One region of the Candidatus Clostridium stratigraminis genome, then DNA from elsewhere that is predicted to be linked to it. Evidence: riboswitches for the same ligand, from Rfam matches in the RefSeq annotation. Region 1 holds a riboswitch; each other region holds the start of a gene.
The links. Region 1 has a riboswitch for cyclic di-AMP ahead of ACJDUG_RS11335 (cell wall hydrolase). Riboswitches for the same ligand answer to the same signal wherever they lie in the genome.

Region 1 (4,767 bases):
TTTACTAATCTCATCATTATTAGTTAATGGAAGAAAACAGCCAGAGGCGATAATCTTATCATTTCGTATTATTGTAGCTCCATCATGGAGTGGTGTATTTACAACAAATATGTTTTCTAAAAGTGCTGAAGAAACTATGGCATCAAGTTTAGTACCCGTTGCTATAACATCACCAAGTCCAGTACGATTTTCAATTATAATAAGAGCCCCTGTCTTAGATTTAGATAAATTCTCAACAGCGTCAACTACTTCGCCTACTACCTTCTCCATTATTTCTTCATCTTCTAATATATGTCTATCATTAAAGGCACTTCTTCCTAGGTGCTCTAAACCTCTTCTAATTTCAGGCTGAAAAATAATTATCATAGAAAGTACACCTATAGTTATGGTTTTGCTTAAAATCCAGTTAAGCATATTTAGCTGCAGAAAAGAACTAATAGGAAGTAAAAGTAAAATTAGCAGAATTCCTTTTAGTAGCTGGACGGCCCTTGTCTCTTTAATCAACATATAAGCCTTATAAAATATATAGGAAACCACTATAATATCCAAAATGTTAAATGGACTTATTGTCTTTATACTGTTAAAAATAATCTTAAAAAATTCTGTCAAGTGATTTCGCCCTCCTGTTCTTTTCAATATATATATACAATTATACACTAATAAACGCTGTAGTAGTATACGCAGAATTATAAAATTAAATATATTTATAATAAAATTAAACATAGAAGGAATTTTAATATGAATGCTAGAATAATATAGTATAAATAATTTATAAGCCATTACTTAGGAACATAGAGGAGGTCACAAAATTGAAGCGAAAGAAAAACAAAAATTTAATTATTATTTTGTCAGTTTTAGCCTTTGCATTAATAGTATCCATGGTCTTTTATGGCACATATTATCTTTCAATTGGAAAGTCCCTAAATACTTACGAAAAAGCTGTTAAGTCTTACGTGGATCAGATAAATCAAGAAAACACAAGCACGGAAGCATTTATTGTTGGACAAACTATTGATCCTGATAAAATTAGAAAAGACCTACCTGCAAAAATAGATAATTTGTCGAAAATTAAGGATAGCCTTCAAGGAATTATTCCAGTTGAGAAATATAAAGCAGATCATGATAACCTACTTAATGGTATAGATAAAAATATACTTATTTTCAAGCAGATTAACTTAATTTTAAGTAATCCTAACGGAAATGACTTAGATAAGGCAGGAGCCGATTTAAATAAATACAAAGATGATTGTAATAAATACTACTCCCTTATAAAGCTAAAAGCTATAAAACCTTTAGTTAATAATAAGCTAAGCACTCTAGTGGTTAATACCTCTAGCTACGTTAACGAACTAGTAAGGCTTAAAAGAGATAATGAAATTATTCAAAAACAGAATTTAGACTTTGTTGATAGCATGGAAGGTATAATAGCAAAGTTTTTACCTATTAAAATTGATTTTTCAGATAAGATAATAGCTGCAAGGGCCAATAATTCAAACTTTGATTCAGTTATTTCTGATATTAATAATAACAAAACAAACTTAGACAAACTTTCTCAGGAGTTCTCAAATATAACTGTGCCTTCTAAGGCCATAACCTGTTACAAGGCATTTAATACAAGTATAGACGAATACAACAATTATATGGAAAGCCTTTTATACTCTATAAATAATGAAAAACTTTCCCAAGCCAATTTAACCAGCAGTAGAATTACTGAATTATATGCATCACCAACTTCTAAATATAATAATGTAATAAAGGATTATAGTGACTTTTTAAAAGCATACACTGATTTTAAAAACTTATTACAGTCTTAAAATTACCAATATTGGCATACCTTTTATGGTATGTCATTTTTTTATTTAAATATTGTATTTTTTTTAAAAATAGAGGAATAATATCATTAGCCTAAGTTTTATTTTTATTTTAAAACACGGGGAAACCACTTTTTTGGGGTGAATCGTTATTTCGTAGGTTATGCCTTTACCGAACCCGTCAGCTAACCCCGTAGGCAAAAGGAGGATTGTAATGAAAAAATACACTTTAGTATTTTTATTTTTATGTTTCTTTTTATTTATACCATTGTCCAATGTAAAAGCAGCTAGTGAATTAGATTGTGATTTATACAAGGAGCAGATAGACGCAATACAAGTTTTAAACTATAACCAAAAGTCTATTTATGTAACAGAAAGCGACGTTTATTTAATGGCTCAAATAGTTTATGCTGAAAGCAGGTCTGAGCCCTATGAAGGAAAGGTTGCTGTTGCCTCTGTTATACTAAACAGATTGCAAAGCCCAGGCTTTCCAAAATCTATTGAAGGTGTAATAAAGCAAAAAAACGCCTTTTCTTGTTTAGTTAATGGTCGAATAGATGTCATACCAGATAAAGCAAGTTATGATGCAGTATTAGAAGCTTTAAGTGGTAAAGATCCTACAAATAAAGCAGTTTTCTTCTATAATCCTAAAATTGCAACTTCATATTGGATGAAGAACATAGAAAAAGCTAATGTAAAACCTATAGGAAACCATGTTTTTTTCGTAGTTAATCAATAATTTTTAAAAATTAAATAGGCATAAAAGAACTCCTCAAATAATTTTGAGGAGTTCTTTTATGTGAAATTTATTTACTATCAAGGTATGAAACTGCGTTTAATGCCGCAACCTGTCCTTCCCCTGCAGCCTTAATATATTGATAAGGTTTTCCAATACAATCACCAGCTGCATATAAGCCTTCAATGTTTGTTAACATGCTTCTATTTACTTTTATATGACCTTCTTCAATAGTAAGACCTGGAACCAATTGCCCAGGCGGAACACTGTCCTTTAAGATAAAGATACCATCAGTTTTTATAATCTTATTTTTAAGTAATAAGCTGTGAGCCAAATCATCTCCTGCTATTTCTATAGGTCTATCAACTACAATTTCTATAATATCCTTTAGATTTCCCACATTCTTATACATTGGAACATAATAGGTTTTTGCAGCAAGTTCACTAACATAATTAGCATCTTCTTCAGCATCTTTATTATAGCCTATGATAGTTACTATTTTACCCTTATATAGGGGTGCATCACAGGTAGCGCAATAGCCTACACCTTTGCCCAAAAATTTTTCTTCTCCCTTTAAGGCTTTTGTGTATTCAACTCCAGTTGCCAATATTACTGTTTTTGCTTCGTAAAGTTTCTCATTAACCATTAAAGCAAAATAGTCTCCCATTGCGTAAATAGAATTGATTCTTTCATAAGTTATATGGATGTTCATAGCTTTAATGTGTTTTTCAAATTCATGTTTTAATTCCCTGCCGCTTATATTAGGAAGCCCTAAGTAGTTATTAATCTTTGGAGCAATTGTTAGCTTTGCACTTAAATCCTTGCTTCCAAAAACAATGATATTTTTATTTCTTATTTTAGCATTCACAGCAGCAGATAACCCAGCTGGTCCACTGCCCACAATTGCTATATCATATCTTTGCGACACACCCTTCACCCCTATCAGCCTTAAAGCAGCTTTAACTTAAATATGCTTTTCAATTAAATCCTTAACAGCTATCTTTGGTCTAAAACCAACCATTGTATCTACAGTAGACCCATTCTTAAACACCATGACTGTTGGTATACTTGATACCCTATACTTTTGTGATACTACTGGATTATTATCAACATTAACCTTTACAAACTTTACTTTTCCGTTATAGTCCTTTTCTAGTTCTTCTAAAACTGGTCCAAGCATTTTGCAAGGTCCGCACCAAGGAGCCCAAAAATCAACAACTACAGCTTCATTGCCTTTCATTACTTCATCTTCAAAATTATTATCCATTATTTCTTTAATCATTTTATTTCCTCCTTTTAGTGGTCACACTGAGTAATTTAAGATTACTCGCTTCCGCTCGCAAATTACTCGTAAAAGTCCATTTAGACTCTAACCTCTTTACATACCCCTAGATGGTATTTTATTATATTAATATTATATATTATTATAATTAATATATCAAGTGTAGCATTGTAACGTTATTTAGCTAAAATATTATTTATTACACTATTATTATAAATAGACTTAGGATACTGCTTAGTAAGTCTTGAAGCATAATTTTTAGCTAATTTTACATCTACAGATTTATAAATTAAACTCATATCATACAAAACTGTTTGCTCATAGGTGCCATTAGAAAACTTACTATCATATTCTTCATAATATTTTATGCACTTATCAATTTGATTATCATTTTTAAAGCTGAAGCCTAACATATATAGTATATCCTGATATAGATAATATTCTTTCCCATAATCACAAGCCATAGTAAAATATTTTTCGGAAGTTTTGTAATCCTTTGACGTTAATGCTTGTCTGCCTTTACCATAAAAATATTCTATACCGCTGCTTTGTAGTAGTTCTATACCTTTTTGAAGCAAGGTCTTATCATTTATATTTAATTCTTTGTCCTTCCACTCATTTGCCATGCTGTACAGTTTTTCATAGTCTTGATTAGTTACAGCACTTTTAAACTCTTCACTTTTAAATATATTTTCATTTACAGTTTTAGTATTTTCATTTGCTGCTATTGTATCATTTGCAGCATTAGTACTACTAACTGTAGGAGCTTTGGCAGGTTCATTTGTATTGTTTTTACCTGCAGATATTTTAGCTTGTTCACTTATGTTGTTTTTGGCTGCTATTGCCTTGTTTATATTTTTGACTACAAAACCTAAAGCCAAACCTATGATTATACATGCAATTGGTATAGCAATATACTTAAATTTTAATTTTTTCTT
Region 2 (4,767 bases), on a different contig from region 1:
GTAAGTAAGCATTATTAATGGCAACGTATCTGCCGGTTAAATTTGAATTAATTAAATTACCATATATAAATCCTGTCTGACCATTATAGGTTATTTGATACCAGCCATTAGAAAAGTTCAAAATTTTCACAATTGCATCCTTTGGAATGGTTCCTGCTAAACTTCCGGATGTAGAAGGACTAGTTCTGAAATTCGCCGCATAATTTACATTGACTATTTTACCTAAGGAACTAGATGTAGTAATGGAATCATCAACAATATTTATATATCTTCCGGGAATATAACCATTATTAATATCATCCATTGTAACAAAATACCTTTTAGTGCCTTGAATACCTCCAAACACTTGATCCCAAGTTGCCTCATAGGTATATGCTCCACTAATACCATTTAGGGTACCCCATCTATCAAAAATCAATACGTGATCACCTGGTCTATCAAGAATATCCATATGCTTTAATTGACTCAAAGAAATTTTTGTAAAATAGTTATCAAATAAGGAATAGGTAGAAAGTTTATCACCTGCAATATTAAAAACTGATTGAACAAAACCTGAACAATCTATGCCTGAAGTACCTGGAATTAAACCGTAACCTGCAGTTGTATTTACATTACCTGTATTGGCTCCCTTATTAACCGCATCTAAGAAATTTGTCCAAGAAGCACCGTATGAACTTGAATCTAAGCTATCATGACCACCCCAATTATAGGGAATTCCTCTTGCTTCATCTGCGGCAATTCCATTTAACTGATCTGGCTGAGTTACCATAGAAGAATAGGTAGAACCTATAGAATTATTTTTACTTTTGTCATAAGTCCATGTGAGGTTTATCATATTCAGTGCTCTTTGTTCTGCTTGACTTCTAGAAATAGAAGTGGCAGTAACAGCACCTGTTTTATAAGAAGGAATTGTAACTGCAGTTAAAAACAATAAAGCTATTGATGTTTTATGAGTCCATTTCAACAATTATCACTCCTAAAATTTTTTTATTAATATAAGTATTCATCGCAGATTTCTTATATTGAATTTAGCAAAAATATATAAAATATGTGGAATGAGGTTAAAAGCCTAAATGGCTTTTAACGGGCAACTTATGAGTGGCAGCGAGTGCTTTTAAGATGCCCAGTGCCAAGTTTAAAAAAAACTCCAAAGCCTTAGGCTATTCGTTTATTTGAGTGAAAGAATAGCCACAAAGCCTTCGTGTTGTATGTCTGAATGAAATGAATTTAGTTCAACACTTGGTTTTGTGGCTATTGAGAGCTTAGAACTTCTTTCGAAGCGATGAGCTCATGCATCATATTTTATATATTGTAGCTATTTTTATATAAATTTTTAACTGTGAAGTTCCTAATATAGTCAGATTAATATGAAAAAACCATTTTATCAACTCTTAATGCTACAGTCTTTGACCAAAGCCAAGTATTTGTAGTACTATCATCAAAATAGAACTGTGCACCATGAGTAGGATCTGTACCTTTTAATGCATCTAAGGCAGCCTGTCTACTATCAGCTGTAGCAGGATTATTAATCCATCCATTTAAAACTGGTGTAAATTGATAGTAACCATTTATTTGTTGATAGATTACATCTTTAATAGTATTTGGCCAATCAGCACTTTTTACTCTGTTAATTACAACAGCACCAACAGCAACCTTAGCTTCATATGGCTCACCTTGAGCTTCAGCGTTTATAAGTCTAGCTAATAAATCTAAGTCTGCTTCGGTGTAAGGAATTACACCTGCAGATGCCTGACTTACAGAAGTTGAAGGAGATGAACTTTGTGAAGAGCTTGTACCCGGAATTATTAAAGTCTGATTTGGATATATAGCATCAATCCAATAGTTATTTGCAGTTCTTAAAGCAGTTAGAGAAACACCAAATTTTTTCGCTATTAAATATAAGGTATCTCCGCTTTTTACAGTATACTGCACAGCAGGTACATTTAATACTTGTCCAGGATAAATCATAGAAGAACCTAATTTATTAGTCTGCATAAGCACTGAACTATTAGTATTAAATAAATTTCCTATTTTATATAGAGAATCACCAGATACAACTTTATAGCTGGCAGCATGTACCAAATTACCAGATAGAAATGAGATTGATAGAGCAAAAAGTAAACTTTTTGTTATTTTAGATTTTAGCATAATTGCCTCCTTTTGCCTCCGAGGTTAGTTGACGGGTTCGGGTAAGAGGTACCCTACTCATTAAATGAGATTCACCCCAGGATAAATCCCCCGTACTCCTTTTGGAGATTCGGCGTTTTGTATGTGATTATTGTAACAAAAGAAATCTTATATTTCTATGCAATATATGTGGAAATGGGGGCAAATGATGGTATGTGTTTAATTCCTAAGTATATTAAGGCTTATTTTAATTTAAACTATATATTATAAAATTAAACTTTTAAAACAATTTTAAATATACATAAAGTTGCGACAAAAATTAATATATTATATTATAAAATAAGGATTAATTTAAGAGGGGATGGCATATGAATGAATTTAATGACGAAATTTAAAAGACTAGGTAATAATAATTTCCATGCATTAACCCATAAAAACTTTAGATATTATTGGTTTGGACAATGTATCTCCTTAATAGGTACCTGGATGCAGAGTATAGGTCAATCTTGGCTGGTTTTTACCATTACAGGTTCACCATTTTTGCTTGGACTTGTTGGAACTATTCAATTCCTGCCTATAACCATATTTTCTCTTTTTGCAGGAGTAGTTGTAGATAGATTTCCAAAGAAGAAGATATTATTAATAACTCAAAGCATTTCTATGCTCCTTGCTTTAACTCTTTCAATTTTAGTATTTACACATACAGTAAAATATTCATACATACTTATAATAGCTCTTATTTTGGGATTTACAAATACACTGGATACACCAACAAGACAAACCTTTGTAGTTGAGGTAGTTGGAAAGGAAGATTTAATGAATGCAATTGCATTAAATTCTGCTGTTTTTAACTTAGCAAGGATTCTTGGACCATCAATTGGTGCATTGATCATGTCTCTACTAGGTGCTGGATGGTGTTTCTTGTTAAATGGCCTTAGTTTCATAGCGGTTATTTATGGACTTATTAAAATAAAACCAACCCCTTATGTAAGAAAAACAAATTCGGAAAGTAAAATATTAAAGGAAATTAAAGATGGGTTATTATACATTTATAAGACTCCAAAGCTAATGAAAACAGTTTTAATTGTATTTGTATTGGGAGTTTTTGCTTTTAATTATAATGTACTGCTTCCTGTATTTACAAAAAATGTTCTTCATCAGTCTGAAGGAACCTATGGATTTTTAATGGCATCATTGGGAATAGGTTCACTTATTGGTGCTGTTACAGTATCTTTAAAAAGTAGGAAGGGTCCTAAACATTCAACTTTGCTGCTAAGCTCAATTATAGTATCAATAATGTTGATGCTCACTGGATTAAGTAAACTGGAGTACATAGCTGCATTTTCTTTAGCTATAACTGGTGTATTTAATATTTACTTTTCCACAACAGCAAATTCTACACTCCAAATAAATGCTAAAGATGAATACAGGGGAAGGGTGATGAGCGTATATGCCTTAGTTTTTGCAGGTTCAACTCCTATAGGTAATTTGTTTTCAGGCACAGCTGCAGATAAGCTTGGAGCTTCCTCAGCCTTTGTAGTTAGTGGAATATTAAGCCTTTTATTTATAACAATTTTAGTTATAATATTTAATAGAAAACCAAATTCTGAAAAAGCTTAATTAAAAGAAGTTTCTATTTATCATTGATTTTTATAGCTTTGCAGAAATATTATATATGTGATATGAAAAAAAAGGGATGAGTTAAAAACTTTTAACTCATCCCTTTAAGTTATTTTGCGTTATCTTTAAAATAATTACTTCTTATTATTGTATCAGAAATAGTTATACCTTCAATTTCTGAGGTTTTTTCTTTTTCACTAGAACTGTTACCTATATATTCTCCATTTGACAGAACTGCAAAACTCTTATTGGTATTAAATAAATTCTTACCTATAGCCGTTCTTTCAAGAGATTTGGTATCGGCACCCATTAAATAAGCGAGGCTAGGAAGAAGGTCAACTTGTCCGCCAATATTACTGAATTTCTTACATTCCATACCTTTAGTGTATATAATAAGAGGTACTCTCATATTATTATTCTGCCACCAGCTTTCTTGAGGCTGAATTTTTGAAACCTCATCATCGTAATATTTGTGTATTCCAGTATGGTCACCATATACCACTACTACTGAATTATCTAAGACACCATCCTTTTGAAGCTTGTCTAGAAAAATTCCAATGTGTTTATCAGTATAATGAATACTTTGAAAGTAACCGCCTAATTTTGTTTCATCGAGCTTACTGTCTAGTTTTAATTCTCTATATTGTGCTGGAATATCAAAAGGTCCATGACTTGATAATGTTATCATAAAACTGTAAAAGGGCTGTTTTTGCTTTGCGATTATTGGTTCTGCCTGACGAAGAAAAGAACCATCACTTAAACCAAGTCCAATTGTTTCATCTAGTTTATAAGAGGTTTCATCCACTGCCTTTTGAAAACCAATGGAAGTAAGAGCAGGCATCCAATTCCAATAGGAACCTTTATCAGGATGTAGTGCTATAGTTGAATAACCAATACCTTGCATTAGCTTAGGCAGAGAATTGTAACTATTATTAGGGTAACGGAAGAAAGTACTACCGCGTCTTACAGGATAAACTGATGTATTGGTCATTAACTCTGCATCTGAGGTTGTTCCGTTGT
Region 3 (4,767 bases), on a different contig from region 1:
AAGTACTAAAGGATTCTTTGTGCCAATATTATAAGCATTTTTTAGAAGAGATAGATACTTAATGTTGCTTCCAAGTAAGTCTCCAATTAAACTTCCACATATGGCACCTAAAATTATAATAAAAAATAAAAAACTTTTACTTTTTTCTGAACCCCTCATTAATAATCCCCTGCCTTTATTTATCTTTTATAGTTTATCATTTAATAAAAGTGTAAACAAGTATTTAGTACATTATTTATAATTTGTTAAGAAATAAATAATGTATTGTCAAAAAATAAAAAAACATAAAAAAAGCTAGAATATATAAAATATTTTATCTGTGTATATTACTTTATACTCAATACACATATTTTATATATTTTCGCTAAATTTCATGTTCTAAATTCTGATTTTAACTATTTGCTTGTAAGCTTTTTTAATAAGTTATAAATATATATTTCAATATTTACAGTATTTTCATTATTTAAGTCCTTTGGAAGAGCATTAATGTGTGTTTTATAGTCCTCAAGAATTACTTTATTTACATCCTTGGAATCCACTTTTTCTAGACTATTAGTCCAATTTTTTAAATCATCAGTTTGGATAGATTTTATGCCTTTATCAGAAAGTTTATTAATAATCTCCAGCTCTGCATTCACAATTGCAGCTATTTCTTCGCTGCATAAATTATCTGATTTTAATTCAAAGGTAATTTTTGAATTATCTATATTCTTAGTTTTGAGATTATTAATTACTTTTAAACTTTCACTTTCATTATATATACCTAATAAAACTCTTGTACCATCTTGGTCCTGTATGGTAAATGGAGTTCCATAATCTATAAAAAGCTTTTTTTCTTTTTCAATATTTTCAGCTTTAGCAAATTTCCCGCCTTGAATAACTATAAATTTACTTGATTTAGTTTCCGTTTTATTAACTGCACCTACATCACTGCTTGCTGGAGGGGCTATATTGGCCACTGATGCCTTTTTCATAAAAAGATTTGAAATAAAAGTTCCAAGCAAAAAAGCCGTTAGCAAAACTGATAACATAACCAAAATAATTATTGTGTTTTCAGATTTCTTTCTTCTTAAATCATATCTTGTGTATTTCATGGTTTACCTCCACTTTTAAAGTTTCAAATTAAAACCCTATATAATACTATTTTTAAAAGTGGATTTTTATGATAAAAAAAACTCGGCAAAATTTGCCGAGAAGAAAAAATTAATTAACTCTTCTTGCACCTGCATATCTAGATGCATAGTAGCCTTCAGAAAGACTGCTAACTGTAACACCGGTTCGAGAATTTGCTGCGTGTATAAAATTACCGCCGCCAACATATATTCCTACATGTGAAACTGAACCATATGTGTTAAAAAACACTAGATCTCCTGGTGCTAAATTACCTTTGCTTACTGATTGACCACTACCAAACTGGGTTCCAGTGTAGTGACCGAGTCCAACACCAAATGCTCTATAGACATAAGCTGTAAAGCCTGAACAATCAAACGCGTTAGGTCCTGATGCTCCCCATACATATGGTTTCCCTAAAAACTTATATGCATAAGAAACTACACTGCTGTTTCCTGCTGAAGCTGGAGCACCGCCAGTTATTCCACTGCCGCCGCCTCTGCTTAAGGTTTTGCTTTTTGTGGAACTGGTTTTTTGTTCAGTTTTTTGTGGGACTTTAATTACCTTGTCCGTATTTAAGCTTGCTGATCGAACAACCACGCTTGGCTGATCTTTGATAGCTGCGTCTGCCTTAACGATATATCCGTTAAACCTGGCAGAAATACCAAACGCCACTAAAGCTGCCGCAAATAATAGCGGTTTGGCTATAGAGTACTTCATTTGTTTCCCCCCTTCTGTTTGCTTCCGGAGTTAGCTGACGGGTTCGGGTGAAGGTTCCCTACTGATAAGACTTATAACATACATTCATGTCATTCCTAACTGGATAATACCTAGTTTTCTATATATTATAGAAATCAGATTAACCCCTGCATATATTGGTTCCTCCGTACCCATTTTTTGTAAAAATAGGATTCAGCTCTTAATCATTATATTACTATTACTGCTGCTATGTCAATGTTTGTTATTAAATTAACAGCTTTAACCATGATATTTTAAAATTATCATATCCATATCTTCTCCTGATATGTTGAAAAAATCCTTTGAAACTCTTAGCTTTTTAAAATCATTTTTCTTCCAAAAATTAAAAATATCTATATCTTTCTCACAAACCCCGGCAAAAAAATCAAATATACCTAGCTCTATATTAAAATATTTAATCATAGCCTTAATAATTTTGCTGCCAATGCCTTTATCTCGAAAGTCTTTGTCTAATAAATAATACCACAGCCAAACTTCATTAATATTTTTTATTTCAATTCTGCCTTTAATTACACCAATCAAATTATCTTGAGCTTTAATTTTTAAGAAAAATTCATTTTCACTAACATAATATTCTAAAAATCTTTCATAAAAGTCTTTAAACATTAGAGGTTTTTCGTTCTCACTATTTATATATTGATTATTTATCCAATGCTGTACTAATATAATATCCTCTTTTTCTATACTAGAAACAGATATATCTTCTATATAAAAATCTACATCAAACATAAATTCACCTCGCATCAATAAATTAATTCTACACAATGAAGTAAAATCCTTTTTTAAAAATAAAATATTGGCATACATATGAGTTATTACTTATTAATATAAATTAAATGGCAGCCATATGACTAATTTAAAAATTAATCATATAGCTGCCATTATTATTTTACTTGGTGCAGAAGACGGGACTTGAACCCGTACGGTCTCCCACACGCCCCTCAAACGTGCGCGTCTGCCAATTCCGCCACTCCTGCATATTAGTAATCTTTAGTTAGATTACATCAGTTATTATACTACCTCCTTTGCTAATTCGTCAATAATAATTTCAACTATTCAAATACAAGAAATTACTTTGTGATGATTTCTTGCTATTCCTCATTTAATAATATATTAATTGAATACTATGTAAAAAGGCGGAAAGTAATTTATCTAATAATTTTCTTTCCACCTACACTTATTTTGTAACATCATTTGTAAATTTATTTTTATATAAAAATTTATAAATATTATAATTTACCTTTACCCTCTTAATATATTTGTCAGTCTCTTTAAAGGGTATATAATGTAAATTCACGCCGTCGCTTGAATGTTCCGAATCAGCTAACCACTTTTCAACATTTCCTCTTCCACCATTATAGGCTGCCAAAACTAAATCCATATTCCCATTAAATTCTTTTTTTAAGTTATCCAAATACCAACAGCCCATATTAATATTATAATCTGGATCAAAGAGCTTTTCATTTTTATAATTATTAAGCTTCATTTCTTTTGCTGCCCACTCAGCTGTATCCGGAGTTATTTGCATTAAACCATAGGCACTTTTAGAAGAAAGGGCTCTTGGTTTATAGTTACTTTCAGTTTTTATAACTGCAGAAATTAGATAAGGATCTAAATTGTATTTTCTTGAATAATTATTAATAGAATCTACATAATTTAGAGGAAATAGAGTTTTTGCAATATTGCTAAACTCAACAATTAGAATTACAAGCAGTATTATAACAAATACAGTAAACAGACCTCTATGTTTCATATTTTACCTCTGAACAATATATTTCTTTCAAAACCTTATCTATTTGATTCTTCGTAGCCTCAATACTGCTTCTATTATCAATTATAAAGTTAACATACTTTTTTTTATCCTCTAGTGGTATTTGGGCATTTATTCTGTTTTTTACATCACCTAAATTTAAATTGTCACGCTTAAGAGTTCTCTCTATTTGCGTATTTACGTCTACCCAAACTAAAATATTTAAATCCATAGCCTTATATAGACCTGTTTCAATTAGTGTGGGAGCATCAACAATGCACATTTTAAAACCTTCAATCTTGTACTTTTCAATTTTTAAATATATCTCTTTAATAATATAAGGTATAGTTAATGCTTCTAATTTTAATTTTCCTTCAGGATTATTAAAAACGAAGTTACCCAGTTCTCTTCTTTTAAGAAGGCCTTTAGCATCAAAAAATTCAGAGCCAAATTCCTTCCTAATATTACTGATAACTTCAGGGTAAAGTATTAATATGTCTCTTGATATAATATCCGCATCAATAATGGGTATCCCTTTTTCTTTTAGAAAATTAGACACTGTGCTTTTACCGCTTCCTATGCCGCCGGTTAATCCTACTTTTATCATAACTTCACCTAATTAAATTTATTTGGCATCATACCAATCCTTACCGACATTTATATCTACTTCAAGTGGAACTTTTAGATCAGCAACATTTTCCATTTCTGTCTTAACTAAGGCTTCTACTTCTTTTAATTCATCTTTATATACGTTAAGAATAAGCTCATCATGGACTTGTAAAATTAAGGTGCTTTTTAATTTTAAGTTTTTTAATTTCTTTGCTACATTAATCATAGCAAGTTTTATTATATCTGCTGCACTTCCTTGAATTGGTGTATTCATTGCAAGCCTGTCACCTAATGCTTTAACTATTTTATTGGATGCATTAACCTCTCTTATATACCTTCTTCTGTTTAGAATTGTGGTTACATAAGAATTAACCTCAGCACTATGAACTATATTAGTCATATACTTTTTAACACTTGGATATCTTTCAAAATAAGTATCAATATAAGATTTTGCTTCTTTTTTTGATATTTTTAAATCTTTAGCTAGACTAAAATCACCAATACCATATACTATTCCAAAGTTAACAGCCTTTGCTCTA

Region 2: linked by a shared signal. The riboswitch ahead of ACJDUG_RS12560 (LysM peptidoglycan-binding domain-containing protein) and the one ahead of ACJDUG_RS11335 (cell wall hydrolase) in region 1 are both predicted to bind cyclic di-AMP.
Region 3: linked by a shared signal. The riboswitch ahead of ACJDUG_RS10885 (C40 family peptidase) and the one ahead of ACJDUG_RS11335 (cell wall hydrolase) in region 1 are both predicted to bind cyclic di-AMP.

Annotation. Positions count from the first base shown of each region.
Region 1 covers NZ_JBJHZZ010000007.1:77,996-82,762, forward strand. The annotation lists gene cdaA (diadenylate cyclase CdaA) at 1-609, opposite strand, end outside; gene ACJDUG_RS11330 (hypothetical protein) at 810-1,814, shown strand; cyclic di-AMP (ydaO/yuaA leader) riboswitch at 1,893-2,025, shown strand; gene ACJDUG_RS11335 (cell wall hydrolase) at 2,026-2,550, shown strand; gene ACJDUG_RS11340 (NAD(P)/FAD-dependent oxidoreductase) at 2,618-3,475, opposite strand; gene trxA (thioredoxin) at 3,512-3,829, opposite strand; gene ACJDUG_RS11350 (tetratricopeptide repeat protein) at 4,006-4,767, opposite strand, start outside.
Region 2 covers NZ_JBJHZZ010000009.1:55,586-60,352, forward strand. The annotation lists gene ACJDUG_RS12555 (SH3 domain-containing protein) at 1-967, opposite strand, end outside; gene ACJDUG_RS12560 (LysM peptidoglycan-binding domain-containing protein) at 1,363-2,148, opposite strand; cyclic di-AMP (ydaO/yuaA leader) riboswitch at 2,148-2,273, opposite strand; gene ACJDUG_RS12565 (MFS transporter) at 2,500-3,747, shown strand; gene ACJDUG_RS12570 (LTA synthase family protein) at 3,857-4,767, opposite strand, start outside.
Region 3 covers NZ_JBJHZZ010000006.1:141,530-146,296, forward strand. The annotation lists gene ACJDUG_RS10875 (DUF4321 domain-containing protein) at 1-159, opposite strand, end outside; gene ACJDUG_RS10880 (hypothetical protein) at 396-1,094, opposite strand; gene ACJDUG_RS10885 (C40 family peptidase) at 1,204-1,830, opposite strand; cyclic di-AMP (ydaO/yuaA leader) riboswitch at 1,835-2,038, opposite strand; gene ACJDUG_RS10890 (GNAT family N-acetyltransferase) at 2,089-2,598, opposite strand; tRNA gene ACJDUG_RS10895 (tRNA-Leu) at 2,764-2,846, opposite strand; gene ACJDUG_RS10900 (lytic transglycosylase domain-containing protein) at 3,047-3,622, opposite strand; gene coaE (dephospho-CoA kinase) at 3,612-4,226, opposite strand; gene polA (DNA polymerase I) at 4,245-4,767, opposite strand, start outside.